4 regions of the Serratia odorifera genome follow, and region 2 is predicted to be linked to each of the others. Evidence: predicted binding sites of a transcription regulator. Region 2 holds the regulator's gene; each other region holds the start of a gene.
The links. The regulator Fur, encoded in region 2, represses iron uptake genes when iron is present. The targets are predictions, from matches to a motif close to ATAATAATGAGAACNACTATCAA.
Positions count from the first base shown of each region.

Region 1: a site for Fur is predicted at 2,770-2,792, ahead of fhuE (ferric-rhodotorulic acid/ferric-coprogen receptor FhuE). Genes of this name have one in related genera too.
Region 3: a site for Fur is predicted at 5,618-5,640, ahead of fepD (Fe(3+)-siderophore ABC transporter permease). Genes of this name have one in related genera too.
Region 4: a site for Fur is predicted at 4,130-4,152, ahead of exbB (tol-pal system-associated acyl-CoA thioesterase). Genes of this name have one in related genera too.

Region 1 is NZ_JBGMUT010000004.1:166,998-175,176, reverse strand. It holds gene kefF (glutathione-regulated potassium-efflux system oxidoreductase KefF) at 1-319, opposite strand, end outside; gene fhuE (ferric-rhodotorulic acid/ferric-coprogen receptor FhuE) at 508-2,679, opposite strand; gene carB (carbamoyl-phosphate synthase large subunit) at 2,975-6,196, opposite strand; gene carA (glutamine-hydrolyzing carbamoyl-phosphate synthase small subunit) at 6,214-7,362, opposite strand; gene dapB (4-hydroxy-tetrahydrodipicolinate reductase) at 7,833-8,179, opposite strand, start outside.
Region 2 is NZ_JBGMUT010000005.1:256,815-264,993, reverse strand. It holds gene ACCC84_RS15430 (DUF3861 domain-containing protein) at 1-133, opposite strand, end outside; gene ACCC84_RS15425 (PadR family transcriptional regulator) at 133-777, opposite strand; gene pgm (phosphoglucomutase (alpha-D-glucose-1,6-bisphosphate-dependent)) at 944-2,587, opposite strand; gene seqA (replication initiation negative regulator SeqA) at 2,663-3,199, opposite strand; gene ybfF (esterase) at 3,401-4,183, shown strand; gene ybfE (LexA regulated protein) at 4,434-4,721, shown strand; gene fldA (flavodoxin FldA) at 4,951-5,490, shown strand; gene fur (ferric iron uptake transcriptional regulator) at 5,815-6,261, shown strand; gene ACCC84_RS15390 (beta-N-acetylhexosaminidase) at 6,462-8,179, opposite strand, start outside.
Region 3 is NZ_JBGMUT010000002.1:47,229-55,407, forward strand. It holds gene ACCC84_RS06395 (enterobactin synthase subunit F) at 1-2,613, shown strand, start outside; gene ACCC84_RS06400 (ATP-binding cassette domain-containing protein) at 2,701-3,501, opposite strand; gene fepG (iron-enterobactin ABC transporter permease) at 3,498-4,523, opposite strand; gene fepD (Fe(3+)-siderophore ABC transporter permease) at 4,523-5,596, opposite strand; gene entS (enterobactin transporter EntS) at 5,732-6,976, shown strand; gene fepB (Fe2+-enterobactin ABC transporter substrate-binding protein) at 7,055-8,008, opposite strand.
Region 4 is NZ_JBGMUT010000003.1:255,779-263,957, forward strand. It holds gene metC (cystathionine beta-lyase) at 1-837, opposite strand, end outside; gene ACCC84_RS11645 (TRAP transporter large permease) at 932-2,221, opposite strand; gene ACCC84_RS11650 (TRAP transporter small permease) at 2,234-2,740, opposite strand; gene ACCC84_RS11655 (TRAP transporter substrate-binding protein) at 2,795-3,772, opposite strand; gene exbB (tol-pal system-associated acyl-CoA thioesterase) at 4,226-5,200, shown strand; gene exbD (TonB system transport protein ExbD) at 5,204-5,626, shown strand; gene ACCC84_RS11670 (LacI family DNA-binding transcriptional regulator) at 5,709-6,752, opposite strand; gene ACCC84_RS11675 (sucrose-6-phosphate hydrolase) at 6,774-8,179, opposite strand, start outside.

The DNA.
Region 1 (8,179 bases), on a different contig from region 2:
CGCTGGTCACCGCCCACAGACAGTCTTTACCCACCAGCGCATTGCCTTCATGGCCATAGGCCCAGCCGTGTTCCAGCACTTTGTCGATCCACAGTTTCAGTAACGGCGGCAGGCTGTACCACTGGATCGGATGCTGTAACACCACCAGATCGGCACGCTGCAGCGCCTGCTGTTCGGCGTTGATATCAATATTAAAATCAGGATAAAGCTCATACAGCGAACGGACTTCCACGTCGGGAATGTCCTTTACCGCCTGCAATAAGCGCTGATTGGCATGGGAATGCCGGGGATACGGGTGTGCGTAAATGATTAGAATCATGCTGTTCTCGTCGTTCCTTGCCAATACATCAAGCATATATACCAATCACACAGCCTGACAGGTTGTTGTTTGATTGATAGCGGAAATTTTTAACGCGAGCCAACAAATTTGCTGAATGAATTTAACCAGCAGATGAAAAAACCGTCGGAGCGGTTGCAGGAGCCTGCAAAGCAGGCTCCCGTCTGGCATCAGAACTGATAATTGGCAGTGACAGAAACGCTGCGTGGCGCACCGTAGACCGCATAACTGCCGAGGTAGTCGTAATACTCTTTATCGAGCAGGTTATTCACGTTGGCCTGTAGCGAAAACTGCTGGTTAACCTGATAACGCGCCAACAGGTTAACTAACGCATAGCTGCCCTGTTCGGGACGCGATGCCCCCGCCGGGCCGGCGTCGTCACGCCAGGTATGGTTTTGCCAGTTGACACCGCCGCCGATGGTCAGCGCCTGTAGTGCCGGCACTCGGTAGCTGGAAAACAGCTTCAGCGTGGTGCGCGGCATAAACGGGTTCACCGCCTCGCCATCCTTGTCTTCGGCAACAAAACGCGACGCGCCGAAGGTCATCTGCCAGTTGTCGGTCAACGCGCCATTGACTTCAAACTCAACCCCGCGGCTCACCGTACCGCTGATCGATTCATACGCCATTTCGGCAGTGCCGGGAATATAGGCACCGGTGCTGACACCCAGGTTGTCCTGCTCGGTACGGAACACCGACAGTGAGGCCGTCAGGCGACTGTTATGCCAATCGCCCTTAATCCCCGCTTCGTAGTTCTTGCCGGTGGTCGGGTCAAGATAGTTGCGGTTGGCATCGCGAACCGTTTGCGGCTGGAAGATTTCGGTGTAGCTGATATAGGCCGAATAGGTGTCGTTAATGTCGTAGATCAGCCCGGCATAGGGCGTCACCGCGTCTTTGCTGCTGGTGGCGGTGGTACCGTTGGCGCGCCAGTCGGTATAACGCGCGCCAACAATCAGCGACAGCGGATCGGCCAGCGAGAAACGCACCGCACCGTAGAATGACTTTTGTCGCAGCGTATCATCGGCGTACACCACCCACGGTGACCAACTGCCCTGCGTGACGTTGCCGTCCCAGTTGTTATAGTTGCCGACGTCGGCCGTGGACAGCATCGACTGTGAGTTGAAGTAATAGTTGTTCTGCTTGCTGTAGCTGCCGCCGGCCACCAATTCATGCTGGCGGCCGAACAGCTCAAACGGTCCGCTGGCATAAGCGTCCAGCGAGTCGAGTTTGCGCGTGCCCTTGTTCCAGCCACCGTAGGCCATCACCCCGTCGCCGGTGATTTTATCCGGGTAACCCGAGGCATACATCAGTTTGGAATCAAAGGTGGTTTTGGCGTGGGTTGCATTCACGCGCGCCTGCCAGCCGTTGTCAAAACGCTGCGTCAGATCGGCAAAAATCTTGTTCGACTCCTTGTCCGAATACGCCCAGTCCGGCGCCGGGTTGAAACTGCGATCGTAGTGAGTCCGGCTGCCGTCGCTGTACCAGGTCGGTAAACCGCCCCAGGTCGGGTTGCTGGTGTGGCTCTGCTGGTATTCCCATCCCAGCGATAATTTGGTCGAGTCGGTCAGATCGGCATCCAGTACGGTATACAGAAATTTTTTGCGGTTGCCGTAACGGTCCAGCCAACCATCGCCATCCTGATAACCAGCCACCGCCCGCCCACGCACGCTACCGTCGGCGTTGAGCGGCGTGCTGACGTCACCGACGTAACGCTGCTTGTTCCAGCGACCGTAGCTGGCGGACAGATTGCCGGTCAGCTCACGGCTGTCGGCATGTTTGCGCACCATATTAATCGCCGCAGACGGGTTGCCCGAGCCGGTCATCAGGCCGTTGGCGCCACGCACCACCTCGATGCGCTGATAAATTGCCGTATCACCGGCGGCGTCGCCAAAGTTCCACACTTCATCGACGGTGGTCGGAATATCGTCGTACAGATAATTGTTGATAAAGAAGCCGCGCGAAAAATAGGTCGAGCGTTCGGAATCGATATTGTTGGCGCTGATGCCGGTGGTGTTGCTCAGCACGTCGCCGATGGTTTGCAGATCCTGATCCTGCATGCGCTGCTGAGTGATCACGCTGACTGATTGTGGAATATCGCGTGGCGTCAGCGCCATTTTGGTACCGGCGCGAGTTACCGGCACCGCATAGTCCTGCTCCGGCAGCATACTGCCGTTGGCTGTAGCGTCGACGGTAATGGTGTCTTCACTTTCCGCTGCCATGACTACCGGCGTGGAACAACACGCTGCCACCAGTAACGCCAGACTGGAACGTGTAAAACCGCCGACGGCAGACGGCCGGAAGCCGCAGGCATGGTTTCCCCTGAGACGAGAAGCAACGAAGGACATGATGATTCCTCAATATAGTTTTTATTGTGCCAAGGTGCTCGCACCCCAGGCAGGCCACGAATACGTTTATTTGACGGCGCAGACATGCAAAAACAAATGAGAACTATACGCATTAGCTTTAATGGGGTAAACCGCTGTTTCAAAAAGTTCCAAGAAATTTCTTAATTGAGCGTGGGTCAAGGCGGGAGAAGGTAACGGCAGATGACGAAAAGGCGGAAAAAAAGGCGGAGATGACCGAGCGGCACTCTCCGCCAGCGTTCGCCAGGCAATCCCCCGGCGAACGCTAGTGCGGTATTTACTTGATACGGGCGTGCATTTCCTGCACCGAGGTCACCTGCTCGGTTGGATCGGCCTTCAGCGCCATGGCGGTGGCAAAACCGCCGTTCAGCGTGGTGTCGTAATGCACTTTATATTGCAGGGCGCTGCGGCGGATCAGTTTGGAATCCTCAATCGCCTGGCGGCCTGCGGTGGTGTTGACGATATAGGTGTACTCGCCATTCTTGATGCGATCCTGAATGTGCGGACGGCCCTCATGCACCTTGTTGACCAGGCGCGGGTTAATCCCCGCCTCACCCAACACCACCGCGGTGCCGTGGGTCGCATCCAGCTCAAAGCCCTGCTTCAGCAGGCTGGCGGCCAGATCGACCACTCGCGCCTTGTCGCCTTCGCGCACTGACAGCAGCGCACGGCCCTGTTTTTTCATGCCGGAGTTGCTGCCAAGCATCGCTTTGGAAAACGCTTCTGCAAAGGTGCGGCCAACGCCCATGACTTCGCCGGTGGAGCGCATTTCCGGCCCGAGAATCGGGTCAACGCCTGGGAATTTGTTGAACGGCAGCACCACTTCCTTCACCGAGTAGTACGGCGGGATCACTTCTTCCGTCACGCCCTGTTCGGCCAGGGTTTTGCCAGCCATCACGCGCGCCGCCACTTTCGCCAACGGCACGCCGGTGGCTTTCGAGACGAATGGCACGGTACGCGCCGCTCGCGGGTTGACTTCAATCAGGTAGACTTCATTATCCTTGACCGCAAACTGCACGTTCATCAAACCACGCACCTGCAGTTCAAACGCCAGTTTTTCCACCTGTTGGCGCATCACGTCCTGGATTTCCTTGCTCAGCGTATAGGCCGGCAGTGAACAGGCCGAGTCGCCGGAGTGAACGCCCGCCTGCTCGATGTGCTCCATAATACCGCCAATCAGCACGCGTTCGCCGTCGCAGATGGCGTCGACGTCCACTTCCACCGCGTCGTCCAGGAAACGGTCCAGCAATACCGGCGCGTCGTTGGAGACGCTGACCGCATTCTGGAAGTAGCGACGCAGATCGACCTCGTCGTAGACGATTTCCATCGCGCGGCCGCCCAGAACATAGGAAGGGCGCACCACCAGCGGATAGCCGATGCCGGCCGCCTTTTCTACCGCCTGGTCGATAGCGGTAACGGTGGCGTTGGCCGGCTGTTTCAGACCGAGACGGTTTACCGCCTGCTGGAAACGCTCGCGGTCTTCGGCGCGGTCAATCGCGTCCGGACTGGTACCGATAATCGGTACGCCGGCCGCTTCCAGCTCACGCGCCAGCTTCAGCGGAGTCTGGCCGCCGTATTGCACGATAACGCCCTTCGGCTGCTCGATGCGCACGATTTCCAGCACGTCTTCCAGCGTGACCGGCTCGAAGTACAGGCGGTCGGACGTGTCGTAATCGGTGGAAACGGTTTCCGGGTTACAGTTGACCATAATGGTTTCGTAACCGTCTTCGCGCAGCGCCAGCGAGGCGTGCACGCAGCAGTAATCGAATTCGATGCCCTGACCGATGCGGTTCGGGCCACCGCCCAGCACCATCACCTTCGGTCGGTCATGGGTCGGGTTGGATTCGCACTCTTCTTCATAGGTGGAATACATGTAAGCTGTGTCGGTAGAAAACTCCGCCGCACAGGTATCCACGCGCTTGTAAACCGGGTGCAGACCGTAACCGTGACGCAGTTTGCGCACGGCGCTCTCCGCTACGCCGGCCAGTTTGGCCAGGCGCGCATCGGCGAAGCCCTTACGCTTCAGGGTGCGCAGGAACTCCGGCGTCAGCCCGTTGATGCCGGACGCTGCCACCTGCTCTTCCAGACGTACCAGCTCTTCAATCTGCACCAGGAACCAACGGTCGATGTTGGTCAGGTTGAACACGCCATCGACAGACAGGCCTGCGCGGAAGGCATCGGCGATGTACCAGATGCGCTCGGCGCCGGCGTCTTTCAGTTCGCGGCGTATTTTGGTCAACGCTTCCGGATCGTCCAGGCTGACTTTCGGATCGAAACCGGTAGCACCCACTTCCAGCCCGCGCAGCGCCTTCTGCAATGATTCCTGCTGGGTACGGCCAATCGCCATGACTTCGCCGACCGACTTCATCTGGGTGGTCAAGCGGTCGTTGGCGCCGGCGAATTTTTCAAAGTTGAAACGTGGGATTTTGGTGACCACGTAGTCGATCGACGGCTCAAAGGAGGCCGGAGTGCGACCACCGGTGATGTCGTTCATCAGCTCGTCGAGGGTGTAACCCACCGCCAGCTTGGCGGCGATTTTGGCAATCGGGAAACCGGTCGCCTTCGACGCCAGCGCCGAGGAGCGTGACACACGCGGGTTCATTTCGATCACGATCAGGCGTCCGGTCTTCGGGTTCACCGAGAACTGCACGTTGGAACCGCCGGTTTCCACGCCGATTTCACGCAGTACCGCCATCGAGGCGTTACGCATGATCTGGTATTCTTTGTCGGTCAGGGTTTGCGCCGGCGCGACGGTGATCGAGTCGCCGGTGTGGATGCCCATGGCGTCGAAGTTTTCGATAGAACAGACGATGATGCAGTTGTCATTCTTGTCGCGCACCACTTCCATTTCATACTCTTTCCAACCGATCAGCGACTCATCGATCAGCAACTCTTTGGTCGGCGACAGATCCAGGCCGCGTTCGCAGATTTCCTCGAATTCTTCGCGGTTGTAGGCAATGCCGCCGCCGGTGCCGCCCATGGTGAAGGACGGACGAATAATGCACGGGAAGCCGACGTCGGCGGCCACTGCCAACGCTTCTTCCATGGTATGGGCAATACCGGAACGCGCGGTGTCCAGGCCGATTTTCTTCATTGCCACGTCAAAGCGGCGACGGTCTTCGGCCTTGTCGATAGCATCGGCGGTGGCGCCAATCATGGTCACGCCAAATTCCGCCAGCACGCCCTGACGCTCCAGTTCCAGCGCGCAGTTCAGCGCCGTCTGGCCGCCCATGGTCGGCAGTACTGCGTCCGGACGCTCTTTTTCGATGATTTTACGTACCACCTCCCAGTGGATCGGCTCAATGTAGGTCGCATCGGCCATTTCCGGGTCGGTCATGATGGTGGCCGGGTTGGAGTTAACCAGAATAACGCGGTAACCCTCTTCACGCAGCGCCTTGCAGGCCTGAGCGCCCGAATAGTCGAATTCGCACGCCTGGCCGATAACGATCGGGCCAGCGCCGAGGATCAGGATGCTTTTTATATCAGTACGTTTTGGCATTTTATCAAGGCTCCTGATTATTTGGCGTTGGAACGGTAAGTCTCAATCAGTTCGATGAAGTGATCGAACAGCGGGGCGGCATCGTGCGGGCCCGGGCTGGCTTCCGGGTGCCCCTGGAAGCTGAACGCCGCTTTGTCGGTACGATGAATACCCTGCACGGTGTGGTCGAACAGCGATTTGTGCGTCACGCGCAGATTGGCTGGCAGGTTGTTCTCGTCAACCGCAAAGCCGTGGTTCTGCGCGGTGATCATCACCGTATGGTTATCCAGATCTTTCACCGGATGGTTGCCGCCGTGGTGGCCGAGTTTCATCTTCACAGTTTGCGCACCGCTGGCCAGCGCCAGCAACTGGTGGCCAAGGCAGATGCCGAACACCGGGATGTCGGTGTCGAGGAATTGCTTGATGGCGTCGATGGCGTAATCACATGGTTCCGGATCGCCCGGACCGTTAGAGAGGAAAATGCCGTCTGGCGCCATTTTCAGCACCTCTGCCGCCGGGGTCTGCGCTGGCACTACCGTCAGGCGGCAGCCGCGATCCACCAGCATGCGCAGGATATTGCGCTTGACGCCGTAGTCATAGGCCACCACGTGGAACGGCAGCGCGGCCGCGTCTTTGGCTTCCGGCAGCTCGCCCTCAAGCGTCCAACTGCCCTGTTGCCAGGCGTAAGCTTCCTGGGTGGTCACTTCTTTTGCCAGATCCATTCCTTTCAGCCCTGGGAAGGCCTTGGCCTTTTCCAGCGCCAGCGCTGCGTCCGGCGCGTCGCCGGCAATGATGCAGCCGTTTTGCGCCCCCTTTTCACGCAGCAGACGCGTCAACTTGCGGGTATCGATATCGGCAATCGCCACAATGTTGTTGCGCTTCAGGTATTCCGACAGCCCTTCTTCACAGCGGTAGTTGCTGGCAATCAACGGGAGGTCGCGAATAACAAGGCCTTGAGCGTGAACAGCGGAGGATTCTGCGTCGGAAGCATTGGTGCCGACATTGCCGATATGGGGATAAGTAAGAGTAACGATCTGGCGGGAGTAGGAAGGATCGGTGAGGATTTCTTGATAGCCGGTCATCGACGTATTGAAGACCACTTCCCCCACTGCCGTACCTTCTGCCCCGATGGCCCGACCGTGGAATTGGGTTCCGTCTTCCAGAACCAATAGCGCTGACTTAATCAAAACACCCTCCGAGGAATAATCAATCACAATATTTGCATATTAATTCAGATATCGCGATCTAAATCAATGCAAAAACCGGCCTCAAGGCTAATTTTTGGCAAATTGGGCGCATTTTAATGATGGGTGCTCGGTTTGTCTACTCCAAGTGGCATTTTTCTAGTTATTTTTGCATATTTCACGCATTTCTTGCTATCTCAGCCATAAAAACACATGGAAACCCGCAATGGGTAAACGGTTGCGAGCCACAATGACAGAAAATCCGGCGCATCGCCACCTGACGGACGATAACCGGGCGTCAAAAAGGTTAACAAGCCAATAAAAATCCGAGTTAACCATTAAAAACACAAAAAAAATCAACCTATCGCGTCGAAATCGCTATTTTTCATGTTAAAAAAAAGGACAATAAAAATATTGTCCTATTATCATATCGTTATGATTAACTCACACACATCACGATGATGTTCGATAAATTATAACTGGTGCAAACCCAGCACGTCACGCATATCAAATAGACCATTTTGCCGATCTGACAGCCAACTTGCCGCACGAACCGCACCATTGGCAAATGTCATGCGACTGGAAGCCTTATGGGTAATTTCTACCCGTTCCCCGATGTCGGCAAACATGGCAGTGTGCTCACCGACGATATCCCCGGCGCGAATAGTGGCAAAACCGATGCTGTGCGGATCGCGTTCGCCGGTATGCCCTTCACGGGCATACACCGCACAGTCTTTCAGATCGCGGCCCAGCGCATCGGCGATGGCTTCGCCCATCGCCAGAGCGGTGCCCGAGGGTGCATCCACCTTATGGCGGTGAT
Region 2 (8,179 bases):
GCTGGATCCGTTCAACGATGCCGAGGATGTCATCATGGTTTTCCACTTCAAACACCAGCGGCGTTTTTTCTACCGGCTTACCCTGGCGATCGGTCAGCGCTTCAACGGTAATACGAAAACGGTGTCCCGGCATCAGCGGTTCTCCTCTGGCTGTTCCGCCTGCGCCACGGTGGTTTCGATGCTTTCCACCGCGGTCAATAGCGCCTGATTGATCTGTTCCACCTGCTGCTGGCTCAAGTCAGCACGCATCATGTTGCCACGCAGTACACGTTTCAGTCGCTGCATGGTTTCCGCGATACCTTCGGCCAGATTGCCTTCGCGGCGACGGCTCACGTCCGCCAGACGCGCAAAGATCACGTCCACTGCCGGCTGGTGCTGCGCCAGTTCTGCCTTGCCGGCATCGGTGATGTGATAGCTCTTGCGGCCCTTGCCGGTGGTGGTAGCGTCAAGAAAGTCCTGCTCTTCCAGCAGCGTCAAGGTGGGATAAATTACCCCCGGGCTCGGCACATACAGGCCGGAGGAGGCCTCTTCTATCGCCTTGATCAGTTCGTAACCATGGCTCGGTTTGCGTTCGACCAGTGCCAGTAGCACCATGCGCAAATCGCCGTGTTCAAACAGGCGGTGCAGTTTATTGCCGCGGCCGCGGCCACGCCCGTGCTCTTCGCCGTGCGCGCCAAAATGATGGCGGCCGGCGCGCTGGTGATGACAGCGATGATGATCTTCGCCGTGATCGGCGTAGCGATCGCTACAACGACTGGCGCGAAAACGATGAAACATAATGTCTACCTCATGCTCAGTTTTAGATATATCGAATCTGGTTCGATATATCTAATCTAGATCGATATATCGAAATGAGCAAGCGGAAAAACAAATTTAGATATATCTAAATTGCAGGCATAAAAAAAGCGCTGTAAAAACAGCGCTTTGTTTGGAGACAGGGAGATTACTTGGCAGAAGCCAGCACTTCGCTGACGATCTCTACCGCTTCCTGTTCGATCTTGGCGCGGTGTTCCGCCCCCAGGAAGCTTTCGCAGTATATTTTGTAGGCTTCTTCGGTGCCGGATGGACGCGCAGCGAACCAACCGTTATCGGTCATCACCTTCAGGCCGCCGATCGACGCGCCGTTGCCCGGTGCGGCGGTCAAGCGCGCGGTAATCGCGTCGCCAGCCAGCGTACTGGCGTTGACCATTTCCGGCGACAGCTTGGCCAGCGCGGCTTTCTGCGCGTGACTGGCCGGTGCCTGAATGCGGTTGTAGCTTGGCGCACCGAAACGCTTGGCAAGATGGTCGTAATGGTGCTGCGGATTGTCGCCGGTCACTGCGGTGATTTCCGCCGCCAGCAGGCACATGATGATGCCGTCTTTATCGGTAGACCACGGCGTGCCGTTGAAACGCAGGAACGACGCTCCCGCGCTTTCTTCGCCGCCGAACCCCAGGCTGCCGTCGAACAGGCCATCAACGAACCATTTGAAACCGACCGGCACTTCCACCAGCTTGCGACCCAAATCGGCCACTACCCGGTCAATCATCGCGCTGGAAACCAGCGTTTTGCCCACGGCAACGTCGGCGCCCCACTGCGGACGATGTTGGAACAGGTAGTTGATCGCCACCGCCAGATAATGGTTCGGGTTCATCAGACCGGCAGGCGTCACGATACCGTGACGGTCATAATCCGGATCGTTGGCAAACGCCAGATCAAACTTGTCGCGCAATGCCAGCAAGCCGGCCATCGCCGACTCGGACGAGCAGTCCATACGGATAATGCCGTCGTGGTCAAGGTGCATAAAGCGGAAGGTCTGATCGATGGAATCGTTAACCAGCGTCAGATCCAGCGCGTAATGCTCGGCAATACGCTGCCAGTAGGCGATACCGGAACCACCGAGCGGATCGACCCCAAGCTTCATGCCGGCACGTTGGATAGCCGGCATGTCAACGATATCCGCCAGCCCTTCGACATACGGTTGCACCAAATCCTGCGCGTGCAGGTGGCCGCTGCGCCAGGCCTGGTCCAGCGACTGGCGCTGTACGCCCTTCAGCCCTTGCACCAGCAGTTCATTGGCGCGTTTTTCAATCACTGAGGTCAGGTTGGTGTCAGCCGGACCGCCGTTCGGCGGGTTGTATTTGATACCGCCGTCCTCCGGCGGGTTGTGCGACGGCGTAATGACAATACCGTCAGCCAGCGCGCCGCCCGAGCGGTTATGGCTGAGGATGGCATGGGAAACCGCCGGCGTCGGCGTGAAGCCGTTGTTTTCCTGTACCACCACGTCGACGCCGTTGGCCGTTAACACTTCCAGCACCGAAATAAACGCTGGCTCAGACAGCGCGTGGGTGTCCTTGCCGACGTAACACGGACCGCTGACGCCCTGCTGGCGGCGTACTTCGGCAATCGCCTGCGCGATGGCGAGAATATGCGCTTCATTGAAACTGTGGCGCAACGCGCTGCCACGGTGACCCGAGGTACCGAATTTCACCGCATGGGCGGCGTTGCCCGCTTCCGGTTGCAGCACGTAGTACTGCGACGTCAGCTGAGCCACATTGATCAAATCGCTTTGCTGAGCCGGTTGCCCGGCGCGTGGATTGTTCGCCATCAACTTTTCTCCCTTTCCTCTGTCCAGCGGCCGGGCGAAAGGTTGCGCGACCACTATGACGGGCGGTTCGCTAAATCAGATCGTGCCGCACACTTTTTCTGTCAGTTCCGCCGGGAACTGCATCGCCAGCATGATATGTTCAATCATGCTGCGCTTGCGGCCGGTATTGGTATTGGTGATCACCCAATAAGGGGTGCCGGGAACGTGTTTCGGTTTGGTATGCGTTCCGTTTGCCAGCAGCGTTTGCTGATCGCCGGCAAAATAGGTGCGTGTACGGCCATGCAATGCGTCGGTCGCGGCAGCGAAGCCGGCCGCATCGAGGGTGTACAGCGTTGACAGTACCAGCATAAAACGATTTACGGCCTTGTTCTGCTCGGCGTATTCATCCGACAGCAGCAGTTCACGCATGGCGCGGACGCGATCCCGTGGGCGCGACGCGGTGGCTTTTTCCGGCTCCGCGCTGCCACTCGCAGCGGTAGACACGGGGCGCACTGGCTGCCCTGCGGTAAACTTCAACATACGCCGTAAAATATCAGACGCACTTTCCCCAATATGTTGCGTGTGGCTGGCAATATAGCGGTAAAGTTCTTCGTCGACTTCAATAGTTTTCATCTTTATCCAGTACTGTATTTTTCTACGTAGAATCCGAAACCGGGTTCTGCATTCAAGCTATGGGATTATAAGGTTAAAAGCACGAGAGCAAACATAACAAAGTGCCCTCTGGGGGCAAAAGCAGACTATTACCTATAGCCGGCATCACCCGCCCACCTCTTTGCTGATGGGTATGATACCCTAACAGAATGTTTTCAGGTCATGAACTTCGCCATGAAATTACACTATCAATTATTGGCCGCCCAGGCCGAACAGACAAACGCGCTGCCGATTGTGCTGATACACGGGCTTTTCGGCAACCTTGACAACCTCGGCGTACTGGCGCGCGATTTGCACCGCCAGCATCCAGTGGTGAAAGTCGATTTACGCAACCATGGGCTTTCGCCGCACGCCGCCGAAATGAACTATCCGGTGATGGCGCAGGATTTGCTTACGCTGCTGGACAGCCTGAATATCGAGCGTGCCATCGTCATCGGCCATTCCATGGGGGGCAAGGCAGCAATGGCCTTGACGGCGATTGCTCCCGAGCGTATTGCCAAACTGGTGGTTATCGATATCGCACCGGTGGCTTATCAGACCCGACACCATGATGAAATCTTCGCCGCCTTGCAGGCAGTGAGCGCCGCCGGCATGACTCAGCGTCAGCAGGCGGCGGCGCTGATGCGCACCATGCTGGATGAAGAAGGGGTGATTCAGTTTCTGCTGAAATCGTTCCATCAGGGCGAATGGCGTTTCAACCTGCCGGTGCTGATCGAGCAATATGAAACCATCATTGGCTGGCAACCGGTGCCGGCCTGGCCGCAGCCGATTCTGTTTATTCGTGGCGGGCTGTCGCCTTACGTAAAAAACGACTACCGCGACGACATCGCCCGCCAGTTCCCGCAGGCACGGGCGTATGAAGTGGCTGGCAGTGGCCACTGGGTACACGCCGAGAAACCGGATGCGGTACTGCGTGCCATTCATCGCTTCATCGACCAGGCCTGACGGCCAGTTGGCGAAAAAACGCGCTAAAGATAACGGCTTAGCGCGTTTGCAACGCAGTAAAGCATTGTCGTTGCTCCATCTGCTGGGGTAATATGGCGCGCTATAATTTTGCCGCCGTCGCCAGCGTGGTGTAAAACGCCGGAATGGGGGCAAATTTGGGTTAGGTTTTATCGACCTGAACTGTATTAACCGAACCGTCCGGAAGCGTGAAACGCTTTTTGATGCAAACTCCCTTGCAGTACCGCTACCTATGGCAAAAGAACAAACGGATCGCACGACGCTGGATCTGTTCGCAGATGAACGCCGTCCGGGGCGCCCGAAAACCAACCCGCTATCCCGTGATGAACAGCTTAGAATCAATAAGCGGAATCAGCTACGGCGCGATAAAGTACGTGGTTTGCGGCGTGTGGAGCTGAAAATCAACGCGGATGCGGTGGACGCTCTGAACAAACTGGCGGAACAGCGTAATATCAGTCGCAGCGAGCTCATTGAGCAAATGCTGCTGGCGCAACTGGCGGAAGAACAGCCAGAACAATGATCTTATCAGCCGCACGCGCGGCGCGGCGTTAAGGATGACGCCGGATCAACTCCGCATTTTATTCTTCGGGCATCGCATAAACGCGATAAAACCCCGGGGCAAATTTCTGGCATGATACGCGTTTAGCGGTGGGAGCTGGCTCCTCACCATGGCGATATTTTAAACGATACCGGTGCGAAAGCCGGGCGTCGAGTATTGTAATTAATTGAATTTAAAGGTTATACGCGATATGGCTAACGTAGGCATTTTCTTTGGCAGCGACACCGGCAATACCGAAAACATTGCCAAGATGATCCAAAAACTTCTTCGTCAGAGCTTTGGCGACGATGTGGCTGAGGTGCATGACATTGCCAAAAGCAGCAAAGAAGATCTGGACGCATTCGACATTCTGCTGCTCGGTATCCCAACCTGGTATTACGGTGAAGCACAATGTGACTGGGACGACTTTTTCCCTACGCTGGAAGAAATAGACTTCAATGGCAAACTGGTCGCGCTGTTCGGCTGCGGCGATCAGGAAGATTACGCGGAATATTTCTGTGATGCGATGGGGACCATTCGTGACATCATCGAACCTCGCGGCGCAGCGATTGTCGGCCACTGGCCAACCAAAGGCTATCATTTCGAAGCCTCCAAGGGTCTGGCAGACGACGATCACTTTATCGGCCTGGCGATTGACGAAGATCGCCAACCCGAACTGACCGACGAACGCGTGCAGGGCTGGGTGGCGCAAATCAGCGCAGAGCTGAGCCTGGCAGACATCGTAGGTTAAGCAGCGGTTATTTCCCCGCCGTTCAAGGCCCTGCGAGACGCATGATTAACGCAGGGCCGTTATCGACATCACGGATTGAAGCGATAGAAGCTACAAAATTGTAACTTCCCCCCTCGTCACGGTAGACTGCGGTTCGGTTTATCCCACCCATCAAGATGTTACATGTGTGACATGTAACGGTGCGAATATATCTTTGTTAACAACCGGCGGTTTCCATTTAGGTCAACCGGTTCTATAATGAGACGCAATAAATTCTTTGTGCCGACCGATGCCATAGGCAAAAATGCCTCAACTTGATTAGCATAGTAACAGGACTGAATCCGCATGACTGACAACAATACCGCATTAAAGAAGGCCGGCTTAAAAGTCACGCTTCCGCGACTCAAAATCCTGGAAGTACTGCAAGATCCGGCTTGCCATCACGTCAGTGCGGAAGATTTGTACAAGAAACTGATTGATATGGGCGAAGAAATTGGTCTGGCGACGGTTTACCGCGTACTGAACCAATTTGACGACGCCGGGATTGTCACCCGTCATAATTTCGAAGGCGGCAAATCAGTATTCGAACTGACTCAGCAGCACCATCACGATCACCTGATTTGCCTGGACTGCGGCAAAGTGATCGAATTCAGCGATGAATCCATCGAAGCGCGTCAGCGTGACATTGCCAAACAGCACGGCATCAAACTCACCAACCACAGCCTGTACCTGTACGGTCATTGCGCCATCGGTGATTGCCGCGAAGACGATACGCTGCACGACAAAAAATAATGCTGATGCATTAATAAGCAAGGAACCGCCAGACGGCGGTTTTTTTATGCCTGTCAGACAGGCAAAAAAATCCCCGGACGCGCCGGGGAAATCATGTCACAAAAGATAACAATGCAGCGGCAAACCACCTCTTTCATCAGGGTATTACCCCCTCCACACCCCAAACGCCCCGCCGCCGACACGCAGCGAGGCATTGGTCACTACGCCTGCACCGGTTCCGCACGGCTAAAGCGCTTGCCGTCAGGGCTGACCGCGCGAATTTGCACCTCGCCGGCTACTGCCGGCTTGGCGCTGTCATCATAGCGTTGCCACTGTTTGCCACCGTCGGTGGAATACTCGATAGCCAGTCCCGGCAAAGCAATATTGGCCTCCAGCTTGCCGTTGACGATCCGCGCACCTGGCACCGGCAGGCGGTATTTTATCCCGCCTTTATCCAGCTTGCCCAACTCGCGCTGCCCCAGCAGGTTGGCAAACCGCAGCCAGTCCTGCTGCAACTTTTTGTCATCGACCAAGTGGGTTTCCCCGCCCTTGTATTCTCGACCTGCCTTATAGTCCTGTTCCCAGCTGGCACGGTGCCAGGCTCGTTCCGCCACCGACAGCGAGCGCGGGAACATCATATATTCCATTTGCGGATCGGTGCGCACCACTTCACTCCACAGCTGGGCGGAAAGGCCATAGGCGCCCGGCCACGGTTTATCGCTCTTGGCGGTGAAATAGTTGCCATCGCGATCCACCGACGTTTCAGCGTTCTGCGGCATGTTATCCGGTGCAAAGCTGAATATTTTGCGCTCATCACTGAAGCGGGTGCCCCAGTAATAGCCGCTTTCGTTTGGATTGACCTCATACGGGAAGTCCAGATAGACGTAGTCGGGGTTGGAAACCACCACTTCGTAACCCTTGTTGGCCCAGTCATTTACCGAATCGAACCCGCCCCAGTACAGGGTATCCCAGAAGTTGACGCCAACGCGCGCCGTGGCAAACGCCTTGGCGTCTTTGGCATCCTTCAAGCCATCCTGCCAGGCCTGCATTCTGTCGATGCCGTGCGCTTTAACCAGTTTGCTGACTTCCTGACCGAAGTAGCTCGGCAAGTGTTCCATGTCGGCAACCTTGCCCTGCTTGATCATCTGTTGGCAAACCTGCGACTTGGCCCACGGTTTGTCTTCTTTGCTCAGATCGAGCATGCCTTTGCCCGGTTCTGGCTGTTTGATGTCGGTATAACCGGCGCCCAGACGGATGTTCTTGGCTTCATCGCCGCCAAAGTGCCAGGTTTTCAGCGGTTGACCGGCTTCCTTATGCATTTGGGCAATTTCACCGATCACCTTGTCGACAAAGCGGGTTGATGAATCCAGGCACGGGTTCAGATAGCTCTGGCGATTGAAGAATTGCACCGAGGTAGTATTGGAGCTGTCGGTAGGATCCAGCAGACGGAACTCCTCGGCCTCTTTTTGCTTACCTTCGGCAAGCAGTTTCTTATAACGCGCTTCCATGGATATCACCGCCGCACGCGCGTGCGCCGGCATATCGACCTCCGGGATCACTTCAATCTGGCGTGCCTGGGCGTATTTGATGATGTCGATATAGTCCTGACGGCTGAAGAAACCACCGTAAACCTCTGGCCCCTGACCGTACTGCGGCAACAGGCAGGTTGTTTCGCTCAGGTCATGGCAGCGTTGGCCGCCGATCTCGGTCAGCTCCGGCAGGCCGGGGATCTCGATGCGCCAGCCTTCATCATCGGTCAGGTGGAAGTGGAACTTGTTCAGCTTATAGGCCGCCATCTGATCCAGCAGACGCAGCACCGCATCCTTGTGGTGGAAGTTGCGCGCAACGTCGAGGAACAGGCCACGGTATTCAAAGCGCGGCGCATCTTTAACATCCAGCGTGGCGATTTTCTTGTCGCCTGTGGTCGGGATCAGCGACA
Region 3 (8,179 bases), on a different contig from region 2:
GCGGATTTGCTGACCGCCGACGATCGTGCGCTGCTGAGCCGCGTCAACGATACCGCACATCCGCTACCGACACAGACGTTGAGCGGCCTGCTGGCGCAACAGGCGCGCCAGACGCCGGACGCACCAGCGCTGTCTGACGCACATTTCCGCTTCAATTACCGTGAAACCCGCCAACAGGTCAGCGCGCTGGCGCGCCAGTTGAGCGCACAGGGCGTGCGGCCGGGCGACATCGTTGCCGTGGCGTTGCCGCGTTCGGTGTTCCTGTCGCTGGCGCTGATGGCGATTGTCGAAGCCGGCGCCGCCTACCTGCCGCTGGATACCGGTTACCCGGACGAGCGTCTGCGCATGATGCTGGAAGACGCCGCGCCGCGGCTGATCGTCACTAATCCGGCACAGCAGGCGCGCTTTACCGGTCAGGGCGAGATCCTGCTGTACGATGCGCCGCTGGCGGCCGACCATGCGGCCGACGTGATGGTGAACGGGCCGACGCCACATCATCCGGCTTATATTATCTTTACCTCGGGGTCTACCGGGCGGCCGAAGGGGGTCTTGGTCGGTCATCAGGCTATCGTCAACCGCCTGTTGTGGATGCAAAACCACTATCCGTTGAGGGCGGACGACGTGGTATTGCAGAAAACGCCGTGCAGTTTCGACGTGTCGGTATGGGAATTCTTCTGGCCGCTGATGGTGGGCGCGCAGTTAGTGATGGCGCCGCCGGAAGCGCACCGCGATCCACAACGCTTGCAGCAGTTGATTGCACGTCATGGCGTCACGACTCTGCATTTCGTACCGTCGATGCTGGCGGCGTTCGTCAGCGCGCTGGACAGTGACCAGGCGGTTGCCCAGTGCGCTCGGCTGCGCCAGGTATTTTGCAGCGGTGAGGCGCTGCCGGCCGAGCTGTGCCGTCTGTGGCAAAGTCGTACCGGCGTGCCGCTGCACAATCTGTATGGCCCGACCGAGGCGGCGGTGGACGTCAGTTGGCACCCGGCCTGGGGCGAGTCCCTGGCGGCGGTGAGCGGTGCCAACGTGCCGATTGGCCTGCCGGTGTGGAATACCGGTTTGCGCATCCTCGATGCGCGTCTGCGGCCGGTGCCACCTGGCGTGGCTGGCGATCTGTATCTGACCGGCGTGCAGTTGGCGCACGGCTATCTGGGGCGGCCTGAATTGACCGCCAGCCGTTTTGTCGCCGATCCGTTCGGTGATGGCGGTCGCATGTACCGCACCGGCGACGTGGCCCGCTGGCTGCCGAATGGCGCGGTGGAATATCTGGGCCGTAGCGATGACCAGTTGAAAATCCGCGGACAGCGCATCGAACTCAGCGAGATCGACCATGCGTTGTTGTCGCTGCCGGGGGTACGGCAGGCGGTCGCCCATGCGCTGGTGCTGGACGGTACGCCGACGGATACCGGCGGCGATGCGCGTCAACTGGTAGGCTACCTGGTGGCGCAGCCGGGCGTTAGCCTGGCGCTGGATGCGTTGCGCAGCGCGTTGAGCGAGCGGTTACCCGCGCATATGGTACCGGTTGCGCTGGTAGAGCTGGCCGAATTGCCGCTGAGCGCCAACGGCAAGCTGGATCGCAAGGCGTTGCCACAGCCGCAAAGCGGTTGCCGCAGCGCCGGCCGTGACGCGGAACCGGGGTTGGAAAGCGCCATTGCCGCGGTCTTCGCCCGTTTGCTGCAACGCGAACAGGTTTTTGCCGATGATGATTTCTTCGCATTGGGCGGCCACTCGTTGCTGGCGATGCGTCTGGCGGCGGAATTGCGGCGCGATCTCGGCAAAGCGGTGTCGGTCGGCCAGGTGATGGTGGCGTCGAGAGTGGAACAGCTGGCGCAACTGCTGGCGGAAGAGCGCACGCAGGAAGAGGCCGACCGCTGTGGTTTCGAACGCGTGCTGCCCCTGCGCATTACCGATGGCCCGACGCTGTTCTGTCTGCATCCGGCCTCCGGTTTTTCCTGGCAGTTCAGCGTGCTGCCACGCTATATCGACCAGCACTGGTCACTGGTCGGCATTCAATCGCCACGGCCGGACGGCCCGCTGGCGGTGAGCGAAGACATGGATCAGGTTTGCGATGCGCATCTGGCCACGGTGTTGGCGGTGCAACCACATGGCCCGTACCACTTTATCGGTTATTCGCTGGGGGGCACGCTGGCGCAGGGTATTGCCGCGCGGCTGCAGGCGCGTGGCGAACAAGTGGCATTTCTCGGCCTGCTGGACACCTATCCGCCGGAAACCCAGAACTGGGATGTGATGCTGGACGACAATGTGCTGAAAGAAGTCCAGCGCGAACGCGAGCAGTTCCTGGCGGTATCGCAAGACACGCTGGATCCGGCGCTGGGGGACGCCCGGGTAGCGATGTTTGACAATATCGAGGCCAACTACGCGGATTCGGTGCGCCTGCTGTCCCATACCCATACCGCCAGTTTCAGCGGGCAGGCGACGCTGTTTGTCGCCAAGCGCACTTTGCAGCAGGGGATGGATGTGCAACAAACCTGGGCGCGCTACGTGGATGCGCTGCAGGTACACGAACTGGACTGCGCGCACGTCGACATCGTATCGCCGGCATCGTTCAAGGTGTTGGGGCCGTTGCTCAACCGCGTGCTACGGGCATTATAACGCCCGTACGCGCTGAGTGAAGCGGGTGCCCGCCGACCGATAAAAAGGGCTGAAGTATATTCAGCCCTTTTTTGCGTCTGTGCTGGCTTATTTGCCCAACGGCACCACCAGCGGCGTGTGCGACACCGGATCGTCAATGATCATGCATTTCAGTCCGTACACGTCTTCGATCAGTTCCGGCGTGACAATGTCTTTTGGCGCGCCTTCTGCGATCACCTTGCCGCCGCGCATGGCAATCAAGTGCGTTGCATAGCGACAGGCGTGGTTCAAATCATGCAGCACGACCACCAGGGTATGGCCATTGTCGCGGTTCAAGCGACGCATCAATTCCAGCAGATCGATCTGATGCGCGATGTCCAGCCAGGTGGTCGGTTCGTCCAGCAACAGCAGTGGCGTCTGTTGGGCCAGCACCATGGCGATCCAGACGCGCTGGCGTTGGCCGCCAGACAGGGTATCGACCGCCAGTTCGGCCAGTTCGGCCACGCCGGTTGCCTGCATCGCCTCGGTGACCGCCTGCTGATCTTCCGCCCGCCAACGGCTGAACAGACGCTGGTGCGGATAACGGCCGCGCGCCACCAGATCGAACACCGTGATATCGCCAGGCGCGATCGAGCTTTGCGGCAGCAATCCCAACTGGCGGGCTACCTCTTTGGTGGCGTACTCGCCAATCAGTTTGCCGTTCAGCCATACAGCGCCAGCCTGTGGTTGCAACAGACGGCTGAGGGTACGCAGCAGCGTGGATTTCCCGCAGGCGTTTGGGCCGATAATCACCGTCAGTTCCCCCTGCGGGATGGACACTGAAAGGTTATGCGCCACGGTTTTTTTGTCATAGCCCAGCGTCAGGTTTTCGGCGCGCAGCGGCGCGGATAAAGGCGTTTCAGCATTCATTTTTTTCGCGACTCACGGATTAATAGCCAAATCAGATAGATGCCGCCGATGCTGACGGTCAGTGCGCCGACCGGCAGTTGATACGGCATAAACAGCCGCTGTGCGGTTACGTCGGCCGCCAGCAGCAGCAGCGCGCCGGTCAGCGCGGTTAACAGCAGCACCTGACGGTTGGCGCACAGGCGGCGGGCAATTTGCGGCGCCACCAGCGCAATAAAGGAGATCGGACCGGCGACGGCGGTGGCCGCAGCGGTCAGCAATACCGCAATCAGCAGCAGTAAAATGCGTGAACGTTCAACCGCCACGCCAAGCGCGCAGGCGGCGTCATCACCCATTTCCAGCAGGCGCATGCGGCGTGACAACGCCATCAGCAGCAGTGCACAGACGGCGATCACCAACATCACCGGCTGGCTTTTGGCCCAGGTGACGCCGTTAAGCGAACCGGCGCTCCATAATCCGGCGGTCATCGCCGATTCCAGCGAGGCGGTGATAATCAACCAGGTATTGGCGCCCACCAGCAGCGCGCGCACCGCAATGCCGACGATAATCAGCCGGAAGGCCTCGATGCCATTGCGCCATGCCAACAGGTAAATCAGCGCCGCGGTTAACAGGCCACCGATCAACGCGCCGGAGGTGATGCCAAGTACGCCACCGTTGAACAGCACCACCGCTACCAGCACGCCGCTGTAGGCACCGGTATTGAAACCGATAACATCCGGGCTGCCGAGCGGATTGCGCAGCAACGACTGGAAAATGGCGCCGCTGATGCCGAGTGCGGCGCCCAATATCAGCGCCATCGCTACGCGTGGCAAGCGCCATTGGCTGACGATCACCGTTAAATTGGCCGGTCCTTCGCCGCGCAGTGCGTCGATCACCTGTAACGCGCTGAGCGACAGGGTACCGGAACCGAGCGCGTAAATGGCCAGGCTGGCGCAAGCGAACAGCAGCGCCAGCGGGGTCAGCGTCGCGCGTGACAGGCGGGCAGGGTGCGACGGGCGCATCAGACGGGTAGCATGCAGCGACATCAGCAACTCCTGCGGAACATGTGGCGCTGGCGAACCAGGGCGATCAACACCGGGGCGCCGAGCAATGCGGTTACGATCGAGACCCGCAGTTCGCCGGCCACCAGGAAGCGACCGAGCAAGTCGGCGCCGAGAAGCAGAATGGGGGTCAGTACCAGCGTCCACGGCAGGATCCAGTGCAGTTCCGAACCGGCCAGACGGCGCGCGACGTGCGGCATCATCAGGCCGACGAAGGCGATTGGCCCGACGGCGGCGGTGGCGCTGCCGCACAGCAGGGTGATCGCCAGCAGGCCGAGCAATTGGGTGCGCACGATACCGGTGCCCAGCGCGGTGGCCAGTTCGCTACCCATGCTCAGGCTGTTGAGCGCCTTGGTCATCCACAGGGCGATCAGCGTACCGAGCACAATTGGCAGGGTGACGGTGCGTACCACCTGCATGTTCTGGATATCCAGCGAACCGGCCTGCCAGAAGCGCAGTTGATCGAACGTTTGAGGGTTGAGCAGCGCAATGCCGGAGGTCATGCCTTCCAGCACCGCGCCGAGCGCGACGCCTGCCAGCGTCAGGCGAATCGGGTTCAATGTACTACGCCCCAGCGCGCCGACCAGCGCCACCAAGAGCGTCGCGCCCAGCGCGCCGGCAAAGGCGAACCACAGGTATTGGTCGATGTCGGCGGCGCCAAACAGCGTAATGCCGAGCACCACGGCAAAGCCGGCACCGGCATTAACGCCGAGAATGCCAGGGTCGGCCAGCGGGTTGCGCGTCAGGGTTTGCATCAGCGCGCCGGCCAGCCCGAGCGCGATACCGGCCAACAGCCCCACCAGCGTGCGCGGCAGTCGTGCATTGGTGACGATCGTGCAGTCGACGCCGCTGCATTGGCCATTGAGGGCCTGCAGCACGGTGGTGAAGGGAATTGGCTTTGCGCCCAGCGACAGGCTGAGCGCCATCATCAGCAATAGCGTCAGTAATGCCAGTACCAGGCCGTACAGCCTGCGGCGGAAAGCGCGTGTGGTGCCGAATATCAGGCGCTCCTGCGAGGGATGTGAGGAGTGCGAACCATTGTGTGTAAGCCGGAACATGGCAACCCATTATTCAATTGAATATAAATGATATTTATTATCATTATTGATTGTATTCATCTATGGTAGCATGACTCGCTGGCGCAATGCAGCAGCAAGCACGCAATCCCTTTTAAAAGTTGTGGTGATAGACAAATGAGTAAGCCCTCGATTTTGCTTGATTTTGGTCTGCTCAAGACCAATCGGGCGTTCCGTGCCGTGTTCTGCGCACGTTTTATTTCCATTTTGGCGTTGGGATTGATGGCCATCGCGATACCGGTGCAGATTCAGGCGTTGACCGGCTCAACGCTGCTGGTCGGTCTGGCGGTTACCTTGGCCGGCAGCGGCATGTTTGCCGGGCTGTTGATGGGCGGTGTACTGGCGGATCGCTACGAACGCCGTCGCCTGATCCTGTTTGCGCGTTCAACCTGTGGCATCGGCTTTGTCGGCATGTGCATCAATGCCGCATTGCCAACCCCATCGCTGGTGGCGATCTATCTGTTATCGGTGTGGGATGGCTTCTTTGGCGCCGTCGGCGTGACGGCGCTGCTGGCTGCGACACCGGCGTTGGTTGGGCGGGAAAACATTGTCCAGGCCGGCGCCATCAGTATGCTGACGGTGCGTTTTGGATCGATCCTGTCGCCGGCGGTGGGCGGGTTGGTGATAGCCCATGCCGGCGTGGCGTGGAACTACGGTCTGGCAGCGTTGGGCACCTTGCTGACGCTGATGCCACTGCTACGTCTGCCGCAGCTGATGCCGCCGCCACAGCCGCGCGAGCACCCGCTGAAAGCGCTGGCAGGTGGCTTTGCCTTTCTGTTCCAGAATAAAGTGATCGGTATGGTGGCGCTGATCGGCGCGCTGCTGACCATGGCCAGTGCGGTGCGTATCCTCTACCCGGCGCTGGCGGGCGACTGGCTGGTCGGCGCTTCCAGCCTGGGCCTGATGTATGCGGCGGTACCGCTCGGCGCGGCGATTGGCGCCTTTACCAGCGGTCGGGTGGCGCATCTGGCACGGCCTGGCTGGATGATGCTGATGACTGCGATAGCGGCGTTCGTCGCCATTGGTTTGTTTGGTTTGATGCCGTGGTACGGGGCGGCGCTGGCGTGCCTGGTGGCATTCGGTTACCTGAGCGCGGTGAATTCGCTGCTGCAATACGGGCTGATCCAGAGCCTGACGCCGGACGCCTTCCTCGGGCGCATCAATGGGCTGTGGACCGCGCAGAACGTGGTGGGTGATGCCCTGGGCGCGTTGCTGCTGGGGGCGATGGGAGCGTATATGTTGCCGGCGATGACCTCGACCAGCTTTGGCTTTGGCGCCGCGGTGCTCGGCGTGCTGCTGGTGTTCGCCATGCGTGGATTACGTCTGGTGACGCTCGACAAACCGCAGGTGACGCAAGCCTGATGTCAGCGAGCTCAAGCTGCGCCGGATAGCCCGAATAGCCTGACGGCAAGGCGATTCGGGCGCTACCCGCCAGTCTGGCTAACGTGAGTGGATGAACAGTTTTTCTAATCGCGTCAGCAAGTTGCTGGCGCTGTAGTAATCCAGACGAAAGGTATCATTGCCCAGCGCGTAGACCCGCTTGTTTTGCACCGCAGGCAGGTGCGTCAGGAAGGTATTTGCCATCAAGCGCTCGGCGTCGCCGTCATCGTTGGCGAACAGCAACAGCGTTTGGCCGTTAAGACTACCCGCCAGATTTTCCCCGCTCAGTTGAATAATGTCCTTGCGCACGCCCTGGCTGGTGCTGCCGTGGACGTTGGACGGTGGCTGTGCCAGCGTGAAGCCCAGTTGTTGCAGCATTTCACCCTGCGATGACTCGGCGGTCCACAGGTTGGCGGCCTTGCCGTCGTGGCGAAACACCAATGCGCTGACCGGCTGCGGCGGCAAGGTCATCCGCTGTTTCAGCGCTTGCTCGCGCGCGGCGAAATCGGCGGTCAGCTTGGCAGCCTCGGCGTCGCGCCCGGTGGCATAGCCCAGGTCTGTAGCCAGTTGCTGCCAGCTTTTGTCATCATAATTGACCACCAGCACCGGCGCGATGGCCGATAACTGATCGTATAAGCGCAGGGCGGAATCGCCGCCGGTGGCGGACATCACGATCAGATCCGGCGCTTCGCCGGCTATCGCTTCGGCGTTGGGTTCGCCGATATACAGGCGTTTGACACCGCGCTGTGCGGCGATATCCCCCCATTGCCGGAAGAAGCCTTGTTGGTCGGCCAGCTTACCGTTGGGGCTGGTGGCGCCACTGGCGATCACCGGCGCGCCAATCGCCAGCAGGGTACCGGTGACCGTAACGCTGGTCGAGACAATGCGCGTTGGTGCCTGTGAGAGAGTGACGACGCCATGGGCAGTGTCAATGGTGCGCGGCCACTGGGGAGAGGCGGCGTGCGCAGCGGTGAAGGCGAATAAGGCCAGCCCCAAAAGCAGGATATTCTTCATGTCGGCGTGTTCCTGTCGATTAAATACTAATGCTTATCATTTATCTAGCTAATGCCACACTGTTTATACCATGATTGTGATGGGAAAGAAGTGTTTACGTTTATTGACATAGTAAAATCCGGAGGGTAATTTAGCGCCCGTAAACATAAATGATAATCATTATTATATTGG
Region 4 (8,179 bases), on a different contig from region 2:
TTCGGCCAGCCATTGCGCCACCGCAATACTATTTTGTTCATGCTGTTTTAGCCGCACCGCCAGGGTGCGCAAGCCGCGGCTGGCCATATAGGCGGTATCGGCATCGACCATCTGGCCCATCAAATAGGAATACTCGCGCAGTTGATCCCAACAGCGGGCGTTGGCAACGGCGGTGCCGAGCATATAGTCGGAATGGCCGATGATGTATTTGGTGCCGGCCTGAATGGAGATATCGATGTCGAACTCCAGCGCCTTGAACAGAACCCCTGCCGCCCAGGTGTTGTCGATCATGATGACAATCTCCGGGTTGACGGCGCGAATGGCCTTGACCATGGCAGGAATATCCTGCACCTCCATGGTGATGGAGCCGGGAGACTCCAGAAACACCACTTTGGTATTGGGCTGGATCAGCTCGGCAATGCCGGCGCCGATCAGCGGATCGAAGTAGCCGGTGGCGACATTCATGCGGCCGAGAATATGGGTGCAGAAGTCCTGCGTCGGTTCATACACCGAGCCGGTCACCAGCACGTGGTCGCCGGCGCTGACGAACGACAGGATAGCGTTGGACACCGCCGCTGCACCGCACGGGTAGAGCACGCAGCCCGCGCCGCCTTCCAGTTCGGTCATCGCGTCCTGCAGTGCAAAGTGGGTCAGGGTACCGCGCCGGCCATAAAACAGTTCGCCATGCGCCCGCTGGGCGGTAGCTTGCCGTTTTGCCGCCACGGAATCGAACACCAGTGAAGACGCACGCTGCGTGACCGGGTTAACCGCTCCCTGGGTATAGCGTTTACTGCGGCCAACGCCGATCAACGCGGTTTCAAGATGTTTGGACGTCATGCAGGCTCACCCTATTGCTGTTCACTGGCAGAATGTTTGCTACGTTAACATGACGTCGCTTAGCCATCCAGACGTTTTTACATCTATATCTTGCTCAGCCCATCAAACCAAACAGATGCGGCAGCCACAGTGAGATGGCGGGGATATAGGTTACCAACAGCAGCACCATAAACAGCACGCAGTAGAATGGCATCATGGCCTTCACTACCGCTTCTATCTTCTGCTTGCTCACTGCGCTGGCAACGAACAACACCGACCCTACCGGCGGCGTGATCAGGCCGATGCCCAGATTGACCATCATGATCATGCCGAAGTGTACCGGATCGATGCCCAGCGCATTGGTCACCGGCAACAGCACCGGCGTCAGGATCAGAATCAGCGGCGCCATGTCCATCAGCGTGCCGAGCACCAGCAGCATCACGTTGATGCACATCAGGATCACGTACTTGTTTTGCGAGATGGCGGTAAAGAACTCGGTAATGCGCATCGGCAGCTGCATGTAGGTCATCACCGCGCCAAAGCAGGCGGCAAAGCCGATCAGAATCATCACGATGGTGACGGTTTTGATGGTGCGATACATCAGGTTGGGCAGCTCCGACCATTTGTAGTCGCGGTAGATGAACATGGTGACGAAGAACGACCACAGACAGGCAATGGCGGCGGACTCGGTGGCGGTGAACACGCCGGACATGATGCCGCCCATGATGATCACCACCGTCATCAGACCCCACAGCGTGTCGAGGCAGATTTTCAGCGCCTCGCGAAACGGGATCGCCTCACCTTTCGGGTAGCCGCGCTTATGGGCAAAGCCGACGCACATTACCATCAGCGATGTGCACAGCAACAGTCCCGGCAGAATGCCGGCGACAAACAGCGCGGCGATCGATACCGTACCGCCGGCCGCCAGCGAATAAATCACGGCGTTGTGACTGGGCGGGATCAAGATGGCCTGGACCGAACCGCTGGCGGTGACCGAGGCGGCGTAGTCGCGCGGATAGCCCTTTTTCTCCATTTCCGGCACCATCACCGAGCCGATCGACGCGGTATCCGCCACCGACGAGCCGGAAATGGCGCCAAAAAAGGTAGAGGCGACTATGTTTACCAACGACAGGCCACCGCGCACGAAGCCGACAAAGATATAGGCGAAGCTCACCAGCCGCCGTGCGATGCCACCTTCCGCCATGATGGCACCGGCAAGAATAAAGAACGGGATCGCCAGCAGCGAAAACTTGTTCACGCCGTTGGTCATCTGGATCATCAGCGCCTCCAGCGGCAGATCGATCCATAACGCGCCGGCGATGGCGCTCAAGCCGACGGCGTAGGCCACCGGCACCCCGACCGCCAACAGCACGGCGAGGGAACAAAGCAGAATAAATGCGTCCACGGGCGAGCTCCGTCAGGTATTGCCGAGCAGGACCACCGGGCGGTGGTGCTGCGAGCCAAATAGCAGCCGTTCAATCACGAACAGCAAGGTAACGGCTGAACCGATCGGCAGCGGCAGATAGGCCTGGCCGGCGGTCAGCAGCGGAAACTCGGCGACCGGCTGCAGCCATAGCTGACTGCACAGCGCGTAGCCGTAATAGATGATGAACAGGCAAATCACCACCATCAGCAGATCCGCCAGCCGGGCGCACAGACTCTGTAACGCCGGTGACAGACGGTCGATCAGCATATTGACGGCGATGTGCGATCCGGCGCGGTAACTGACCGCCGCGCCGATAAAGGTAAAGGTCACCATACACAGAATGGCGATCGGTTCTGGCCAGGCGGCACCTTCGTTCAGTACGTAGCGGCTGAAGATGCCGATTGGGATCACCGTCACCATCGCCAACAGGGCAATGCCGGCGATCCACATTGAAACGCGGTACAGCACATCCATTGCCTGGTGATAAGCGTGCGCCATGAGATACCTCCGCCGGAACAGGGAAGGGCGCGGTTAACCGCGCCCGCAATTGCGTTATTGCACCGCGTTGATGCGGTCGATCAGATCCTGGTGCGACTTGCCGTATTGGTCGCGCACCGGCTGTGTGGCCTTGTAGTAATAGTCGCGGTCGATGTCATGGAACTGCACGCCGCCGGCTTTCATCTTCTCCAGCGCTTGCTGGTTATACGCCGCCCACAGGGTACGCTGCTCGTCCTGCGCTTCCTTGGCCAGTTTGAGGATCAGCTTCTGGTCATCCGGCGTCAGTTTGTCCCATTTGGTTTTTGAATAGAGGAACAGCTCGGGAATGATGAAATGGCCGCTGAGGGTGTAGTTTTTCGCCACCGGCATATAGTTATGGGCAATAAAGGTCGGCGGGTTGTTTTCCGCACCGTCGATTACCCCGGTCTGCATACCGCTGAAGACTTCGCTGACGCCCATGCTGACGGCGTTGGCGCCCATCGCCTTCAGGGTTGCCAGCGCAATCGGACTGCCCTGCACGCGGATTTTCATCCCTTTCAGATCTTCCGGTTTCACCACCGGCTGCTTGGTAATCAGGTTGCGGGTGCCTGAATCCATCCAGCCAAGGAACACCAGACGGGAAGCGGGGTTGTTGGTGATCTTGTCGCCGATCTCTTTGCCGATTTCGCCGTCCAGCACCTTGTGCAGATGATCTTCGTTGCGGAAAATATACGGTAAGGTAAAGACATCGATTTCCGGCAGGATCGCCGCCACCGGTGCCATCGAGACGCGGATCAGGTCAATGGCGCCGATTTGCGCCTGTTCGATCATCTGCTTTTCGTCGCCCAGCATGCCACCGGGAAAGGTTTTCATCTCCAGACGGCCGTCGGTTGCCGCCTTCAGCTTTTCGCCCATGTGCTGCACGGCGACCACGTTGGGGTAACCTTCCGGGTGAACATCGGCGGCTTTGATTTGCTGTGCCAGCGCGCTCTGGCTGCACAACAGCGCGCTCAGGGCAAGGCACAGACCTGATAAGGCGTGAGGCAATTTCATCTGATAATCTCCCGAGTGTTGGGCGGTGACAATAACCGTTTGTTTTTTAATCATCCCGATGGCAAAGCGATTGCGGAGGGGGGCGGGTTGCGCCAGTGCATCGCATTTCCATGACAAAAGATAAACACAGTTGAAACCTATTTGCTACATAAGTGAAAAGCTGTTTTAAAAATCCTTGATCGCCGTCACTGTGCATTTTCCCTGCATGCGGCTTTTCGTGATGTGGTTAAAAAAAACGCGCAAGGGGTGACGGAATTGTTGGGTTTTATTCGTATGAATGTTAAACAGCGCCGCCACTTGCCGCTGCAGCTGGCGCGGGTTACGGCTTTTTTGGTCCGTGGGTGCGTTATTGAGTAAATAATAATGATAACTACTATCAATCCGCGATTGGTTTGATATGATCGCACGCTGAATTCTCGTTTAATTTTGATCGGTAATGGTTGGAGGCGCAGCGTGAAAACGGCTGGCAAGACTATGAATCAAGCATCCCGCGGCGCAGGCCGGGGATATTGGGGCGTCGCGTTCGGGCGCGGTGTGGTAGCGTCGATGTTGCTGGTGGTCGGTTTGGCCGGCAGCGCACAGGCAGCGCCGGCGACTAATCCTGCCGTTGCCGACAGCGTCTCTACCGCCGCGGCCCCTGCGCCAGCGTCAGCGCCGGATAACGTGACCCCGGTCAACCCGGCACCGACCGTGCAGCCGCCGGAAACGCGTGGCATGGACCTTTCCGTCTGGGGCATGTATCAGCATGCGGACGTAGTGGTGAAGACGGTCATGATCGGCCTGGTGTTGGCGTCGATTATCACCTGGACCATTCTGTTCGCCAAAGGTAGCGAACTGACGCGTGCCAAACGCCGTCTGCGTCGCGAACATCAGGCGCTGTCTGAAGCGCGTTCGTTGGACGAAGCAACGGAAATGGCGCAGAGCTTCCAGAACGACAGCATCAGTGCCACGCTGCTGAATGATGCACAGAACGAACTGGAACTGTCGGCTGAATCCAACGACAACAACGGCATCAAAGAGCGCGCCGGCTTCCGTTTTGAGCGCCGGGTGGCGGCGTATGGCCGCCAACTGGGCAAGGGCAACGGTTTCCTGGCGACCATTGGCGCCATTTCACCGTTCGTTGGTCTGTTCGGCACCGTATGGGGCATCATGAACAGCTTTATCGGCATTGCCCACTCGCAAACCACCAATCTGGCAGTGGTCGCGCCGGGCATCGCGGAAGCGCTGCTGGCAACCGCACTGGGCCTGGTCGCCGCCATTCCGGCGGTGGTGATTTACAATATTTTTGCTCGCGTGATCGGCGGTCATCGTGCGCAGGTGGGCGACGTCGCGGCACAGGTACTGCTACTGCTGAGCCGCGATCTGGATCTGGCAGCCACGGCAGAAGCCAAGCGCTCGCAACACGCACATCAGCTGCGGGTGGGGTGAGTTATGGCGATGCGCTTAAACGATGATGTAGACGACAGCGGCGAACTGCATGAAATCAACGTGACGCCGTTTATCGACGTCATGCTGGTGCTGTTGATCATCTTTATGGTGGCAGCGCCGCTGGCAACGGTAGATATTCGCGTCGATCTGCCGGCGTCGACCGCCAAGCCGCAGCCGCGGCCGGAAAAACCGGTGTTCCTGTCGGTGAAGGCGGACAAGCAACTTTACGTCGGCGAGCAGCCGGTCACCGCAGAACAGTTGACCACGGTGCTCGATCAACGTACCCAGGCCAACAAGGAAACCACCATCTTCTTCCAGGCAGATAAAAGCGTGGACTACGCCACTTTGATGAGCGTGATGGATACGCTGCGCAATGCCGGTTATCTGAAGGTGGGACTGGTCGGTATGGAAGGCGGCGCGAAGTAACTTCGCCGGTTTCAACCAGGGTCGGACAGGCAACTGTCCGGCCCTTTTTTATTACGGGGTCGCCGTGAGCCTACGGCGGTTATCAGCGCCCGGCCAGCTGCGCCAGCGAGCCGGCGTGGCGCCAGTGGATGCTACCCGGCAGAAACAGCGTGCTCTGCGCTAGCGGGCGTTCGTCAATCAGCTGGGTCACCATTTCAAAACTGTGCTGTGCCAGGCCGCGACAGTCTTGCGCCACGGTGTCGATTTTTAACGTCATGCAGTCAAACAGATAATGATCGTCAAAGCTGCACAGGTGGATATCGCTGTCGATCAATTGGTGCTGTGTCAGGTAACGCAATACCCCTTCCAGCAACCCACAGGCGGCGGTAAACAACGCTTTCGGCGGACGGCCCAGATGGGCGCACAGACCGGCGAACATCTCGTAACCGGAACTGGGGTGATAGGTGCCGTGGATAATCCATTCCGGCTGGTCGACAATACCGGCGCGTTCCAGCCCCAGTTGGAAGCCGGCCAGGCGATCGCGGGTAGGAGAAATGCGCGGCTGGCCGCCAAGAAAATAAAACTCGTCCGGGTGCTGACGCGCGACGGTTTCCACCAGTTGCGCGGTGGAGGCAACAGAATCGGTGATCACCAGCGGCAGGGTGGAGCCGTTGATCAGCCGGTCCATTTGCACCACGGGCAAACTGGCGTTGATCTTCTGGTATTCGGCATCGTTCAACTGACTGGAGGCAACGATCAGCCCGTCGACCTGACGTTGGACCAGGCTGTTGACTGCCATCATTTCCTGCGCGGGGTTTTCGTCCGAACAGGCGATCAGCAACTGCAAACCGGCTTCGCGACACAGGGTTTCCAGCTCGCGCGCGATCACCGCAAAACCGTAGTTGGTCATTTCCGGCACCACCAATCCCAGGGTATGGCTGCGATGGGAGCGCAGCGAGCGGGCGTGAATGCTTGGCTGATAGTGCAGTTCGCTCGCCAGCGCCAGAATACGGTCGCGGGTTTCATCGGACACGCGGTATTCCTTGCTGCGTCCGTTGAGTACCAGGCTGGCGGTCGACTTCGACACACCGGCCTGAGCGGCGATATCAGTGATGGTTACGCGTTTATTTTTTTTCACTAACGGCATCTATGGTTTTGACAGAATGCCTCATTCTATCATGACGGCATTCAGCGGCCAGTGTTGCAGCGCCAACGGCGCATCACCACTCAAAAATAGCCGTGGTGAGCGGCAGGGGAAGTAACGCGAACTCATCACCGCCTCACCCTGATTGATAAAGATTTCAACGCTGGAACGGTCGAACAGCAGTTGCAACTGTTGCAGCTCGCCGCGCCAGTAGCGCTGCTCCGGCTCGCCGCTGCGCAGGTTATGGCGGCTCAGGCAAAGCCGCTCGCCGTCCCAGCTCAGTTGCATGCCGTCGCCGAAGCGGGCGCTGAACGGGCCGTGCGGCCGCAGCAGCAGTTCGGCGCTGTCGATCTCCAGTTGCGGTGCTTCGGCCGCCGGCCCCTGCCAACGGGTGGCGGCGCCGCGCAGCTGTTGCAGTTCGCGCGCCGGTTGCTGGTACAGTCTGCCGGCGTGCAGCGTCAGTTCGCGCAGACAGGTCATGGTATGCAGCCAGCCGTAGCGTACCGTCGGCTGGTAGGATTCGTCCTGCTCCGGAACCCCCATCCAGGCGACCAGCAGGCGTCGGCCGTCTTCTGCCAGCGTGGTCTGTGGCGCATAGAATTCAAAGCCGGCGTCCAGCTCGTGGAACTCGCCGTGGCTGAAGCGTGCGGTGGCATAATCCAGCTCGCCGCACAGATAGCCGGCCTGATAAACGTTGAGATAGCGTTCCGGCTCTGCCGCCAGACCCTGTGGACAGCAAATCAGCAGCTCGCGGTCTGCCAGGCGGAACAGATCCGGGCATTCCCACATGTAGCCGAAATCGCCGATGCCGTTCAACCGTGAGCCGGCGATTTCACCCTGCAATTGCCAACTGCGTAAATCATCGGAGCGCAGCAGCAGCACCTTGCCCTGGTCGTGCAGATCGCGCGCACCGAGCACCATGTACCACTGCTGATGATGGCGCCATACCTTCGGATCGCGCACGTGGCCGCTGTAGCCGGCGGGTAGCGGCAGCACCGGGCCAAGCTTGTCGTATTCCCCTGACGCATTTTCCTGCGCCAGGCACTGATAGGCGGTGCGCGAGCCGTCGGTGAATTTCACGTTGCCGGTATACACCAGCGTGATCTTGTCATTTTCCACCACCGCGGAGCCCGAGTAACAACCGTGGCTGTCAAAATCGTCACCGGGCAACAGCGCCACCGGCTGATGGTGCCAGTGGAGCAGATCGTCGGACTGCCAGTGTCCCCAGCACTTGCGACCGTGGTCGCAGGCCAGCGGGTTCCACTGATAAAACAGATGGTAACGGCCGTTGTGCTGGATAAAGCCGTTGGGATCGTTGAGCAACCCGACGCTGGGCGCCAGATGCCAGCATGGGCGATGGGGATCGTCGGCCGCCCGCAGCTGGCCGTTCATCAGCGCCAGCGCGGTTTGCTTTATCAAACTCAGTGCAT